DNA from 2 places in the Nocardiopsis sp. iso_25 genome. Region 1 is predicted to be linked to the other one. Evidence: predicted binding sites of a transcription regulator. Region 1 holds the regulator's gene; the other holds the start of a gene.
The links. The regulator LexA, encoded in region 1, represses DNA repair genes until DNA is damaged. The targets are predictions, from matches to a motif close to TCGAACANNTGTTCGA.

Region 1 (2,198 bases):
CAGGTAGGCGACCTCGTCCAGGTCGCGCATCGGTCCCAGGATGGCCAGGCCGATCTCGTGGGCCGGGACCTCGGCCAGGCCGCGGCCGCGGATCTCCTCCTCGACCTGCTGGCCGAGCTTGGCCAGGGCGTCCTCGGAGACGGGGCGCCCCTGGCAGGCCCGGCGCACCCCGGCGATGATCTTGGTCCTGCTGAAGGGCTCGGTGACCCCCGAGCGCTTGGCCACCATCAGCAGGACGGTCTCCTGGGTGGTGAACCTGCGCTCGCAGACGGGGCAGGACCGGCGGCGCCGGATGGCCGCGCCGTCGTCGGTGGACCTGCTGTCGATCACCCGGGTGTCCGGATGGCGGCAGAACGGACAGTGCACCCTGGTTCACCTGCTTCTCTCACCGAATGACAACGCCTAGGTACCACTAAACCACAACTTCTGGGCAACCACTCCTGTCGCAACACCAGATGTTGTGGTCGAACCTAGACTTCTTCCTGACCCCGCCGCAACCCCGGCACGGGCGTGTCACGAACACGGCCGAGGGACCGCGCGGCATCGCGGCCCGCGGCGGCGGGGTGGGGCGGGGAAGTCGGCGCGGGCGGACTGCTGCGGGGGCGGCCCGGCACCGCGCTCAAGGATAGCGCCGCCCACCGGAGCCGCCGCTCCCGGCGGCGGGCACCGGAATCCCGACGTCACGGGGATTTCGGTCGAGCCGACGCTCCGGGATAAGACCCCCGCGCCCGGCCGGAACCGCTGCCACGGACACGCGTTCGCGCATTCCGGGGACAACAGCGCGTGAACGCGTGTACACACGTAAGTGCAGGCCGGAAATTGACCGCGAATACGCGCGACGGCAATTGCCACCGGCCTCGAACGCTTGTTTGATATCACCGTGTGCAACGACTAAAGTTGACCTTGATTTCACACCGGTTTCGCCATCACGTGGACCCCCAGGTCGGCACGGTCGCGGACCGGGGGTGGCCAGTCACACAAGCAGGCCCTGACCGAACCGAATGCCGAGGAGGCCCGGCCGTGCCGGAGGAGAATCCCGGAACCGCAGATACCGCCACCGTTCTCGCACCAGCGGAGAACGCGGGCGGGTCCACGCCCGAAGCCCCCAAACTCACCGCGCGCCAGCAGAGCGTGCTGAACTGCATCCAGCGCTATGTCCGGGAGCGGGGTTTCCCCCCGTCGATAAGGGAAATCGGGGAAGCGGTCGGCCTGTCCAGCCCGTCCAGTGTGGCGCACCAGCTCAAGGTCCTCCAGCGCAAGGGTTACCTGCACCGAGACCAGAACCGGCCGCGCGCGGTGGAGCTGCGCACGCCCGGGCGCGCCTCGGGGCAGACCCTGGTGCCCGAGGACATCGACCTCTCGCGCGCCGCGGCCGTGCCGCTGGTCGGCCGGATCGCCGCCGGCGGTCCGATCCTGGCGGAGGAGTCGGTGGAGGACGTGCTCGCCCTGCCGCGCCAGCTGGTGGGTGAGGGACGCCTGTTCATGCTCACCGTGGTCGGCGACTCGATGACCGACGCCGCCATCACCGACGGCGACATGGTGGTGGTGCGCCAGCAGCAGGACGCCAACAACGGCGACATCGTGGCGGCGCTGCTCGACGAGGAGGCGACCGTCAAGGTGCTGCGCCGCGAGGAGGGCGGCCACGTGTGGCTGATGCCGCGCAACGAGGCCTACGAGCCGATCAACGGCGACGACGCCACCATCCTCGGCAAGGTGGTCGCGGTCATGCGCCGCGTCTGAGGTACCCGCGTACCCGCGTCTCCGGTCCCCCTCCCCTCGGAGGGACCGGGGACGCTTCCCCCTGTGGACGGCGCGGGGCCGACGGGCGCGGGCCGCTAGGCTGAGAGGGTGTTCACACGTGCCTCCTCCCCCGCCGTCCGCTGGCGCACCGCACTGGCCGGTGCGGCGAGCGCCGTCCTGTTGACCGCCGCCTGCGCCCCCGCCGACGACGGGGCCGCCGAGGCGCCGGGGGTCGGCGGCGTCGAGCGCGAGGTGGCCTTCGAGGGCGGCGGGTACGAGGTGTCCGGCGCGTTCCGGATGCCCCAGGACGTCTCCGGCACCGTTCCGGGCGCGCTCATCATCTCCGGCAGCGGTCCCACCGACCGCGACGGCAACAGCTCCGTGCGCCCCGACGCCGGCACCAACCAGAACCTGTCCCGGGTGCTCGCCGACGTCGGGGTGGCCTCGCTGCGCTACGA
Region 2 (2,198 bases), 120 kb from region 1:
GCCTCCTGGTCGGGGCGGTACCGCCCTGTCTCGGGCACCCGCGGAAGAATCCGGGTGCCGCGCTCGGGTCCGGCGCGTATCGTGAGCGCACTCCGACCCGAGGGGAGAGGCGTGACCACCACGCAAGACAGACCGATACTGCCGTCAGTGATCCTGGAGACCGAGCGCCTGCGGCTGCGCGCGTTCGTCGAGGGCGACGTCGACGACGTGCACGCGTCCTGCACCGACGCCGAACTCCAGCGCTGGCTCCCCCTCCCCCTGCCCGGGGTGCCCTACACCCGGGAGGAGGCCGAGCGGTGGTGCCGTGAGGTGGCCCCCGCCCTGCGCACCTGCGGCGAGGGACAGCAGTGGGCCATGGTCGAGAAGGAGACCAAACGGCTCGTGGGCTCGGTGGGCCTGGTGCGTGTCGTGTGGGCGGCCATGAACACCGAGGTCGGCTACTGGGTTTCACCGTGGGGACGCGGCCGCGGGTACGCGACGGAGGCCGCCGTGGCCGTCTCCCGCTGGGCGCTGGAACAGGGCTTCCGGCGGGTGGAGATCAAGGCCGCCACCGGCAACACCGGTTCGCGCCGGGTCGCGGAGCGGTCGGGGTTCAGCCTGGAGGGCGTCGAACGCAGCGCGATGCCGCTGCACGAGGGCCGCGCCGACCTGGCGGTGTACAGCCTGCTCCCCGGCGACCTGGACTGACGCGTGCGCCCCGTCCGCACCGGGCTTGCCGACCGCACCGGGCGGCGTCCCGCCCGCACGGGTCGTACCGGGCGGGCGGGGCCGTACGGACCGCGGTCGCGGAGCGGACGAGGACGCGCCGGGCGCGTCCTCACCCCCACACGCGGGAGAGCAGCCACCTTCCGGTGGCCGTGTCGTGGCGCAGTTCGTACACCCCCTGGGACTGGGCCGTGCCCGCCTCCACCCGCCAGTGCCTGCGCTCGGGCGCCTGGGACTCACGCGCCGGTGTCCAGTCCATGCGCAGCGTGACCCAGTGTTCGAGGATCCTGCGCACTCCGTACACCCTGCCGTTCCACACGAACCGGGCCGGGCGCCCCTCGTCCTCGACGACGGTCACCTCCGCCCCGTAGTAGCGTCCCACGACACTTCCCCTCAGCATCATCCGCCTCCTGTCAGTCCCGGCACACGCCACCGGGACACCCACCCGTGGGGAAGACGCGGCCAGGTGTTCGAACGTGTGTTCTAATCCTAGCGAAAACCGGTGCCTCCGGGGAACCGTTCGGGCGCGAGGGGCATCCCCACGACTGACACGGCGCGTCCGCGCCGCTCACGAACACCCCGCCCCGGGTCCGGGCCCGCGTCCGCGGGGACCGGGGGGCGAGTCAGTCCAGAGCGCGTCGGCGTGTCGGCATCTGTACGCTGTGAGCGCGAACTCCACGATTCATGAGGGACCCCCAACTGTGACGTCGAACGGGCAGCAGAGCGGCAAACCCCTGCGCGTGGGGGATCCGCGCGAACTCGACGGTTACCGCATCGTGAGCCGTCTCGGCCGGGGCGGCATGGGCACCGTCTACCTCGCCAGGGACGCCTCCGACCGGTCCGTCGCAGTCAAACTCATCCACCCCGACCTGGCCGACGACGAGTCCTTCCGGCTGCGCTTCGCGCGCGAGGTCGAGGCCGCGCGCCGCGTGGCCCGCTTCTCCACCGCGGGGGTGATCGACGCCCGGCTGGAGGGCGATCCCCTCTTCATCGTCTCGGAGTACGTCCCGGGCCCGAACCTGGACGAGGCGGTCCGCGCGGACGGCTCGATGGCGGGCGGCACCCTGGAGGGCCTGGCCATGGGCGTGGCCGCGGCGCTCACCGCCATCCACGGGTCCGGGGTCGTCCACCGCGACCTCAAACCGGCGAACGTGCTGCTCTCCACGGTCGGCCCGAAGGTCATCGACTTCGGCATCGCCCGCGCCCTGGACGAGGCCGCGGACGCGGTCACCCGCTCCAGCCAGCTCATGGGCACCCCCTCGTACATGGCCCCGGAGCTGATCCTGGGCGAGCGGGCCACCGCGGCCGCCGATATCTTCGCGTGGGGCTGCCTGGTGGCCTTCGCCGGAACCGGCACCGCCCCCTTCGACGCCGCCACGGTCCCCGCCGTCCTGCACAACATCTCCTCGGCGCCGCCGCGCCTGGACGGCCTGGACCCGGACATGTACGACCTGGTCAACGCCGCACTGGACAAGGACCCGGCCAACCGGCCC

Region 2: the regulator LexA is predicted to act here: its motif matches at 1,176-1,191, upstream of AC0VX6_RS21235 (DUF6504 family protein).

The regions. Positions count from the first base shown of each region.
Region 1 covers NZ_CM149667.1:4,810,466-4,812,663, forward strand. Annotated here, with positions in the region: gene nrdR (transcriptional regulator NrdR) at 1-366, opposite strand, end outside; gene lexA (transcriptional repressor LexA) at 1,021-1,740, shown strand; gene AC0VX6_RS20710 (alpha/beta hydrolase family protein) at 1,849-2,198, shown strand, end outside.
Region 2 covers NZ_CM149667.1:4,933,881-4,936,078, forward strand. Annotated here, with positions in the region: gene AC0VX6_RS21230 (GNAT family N-acetyltransferase) at 112-687, shown strand; gene AC0VX6_RS21235 (DUF6504 family protein) at 818-1,108, opposite strand; gene AC0VX6_RS21240 (serine/threonine-protein kinase) at 1,407-2,198, shown strand, end outside.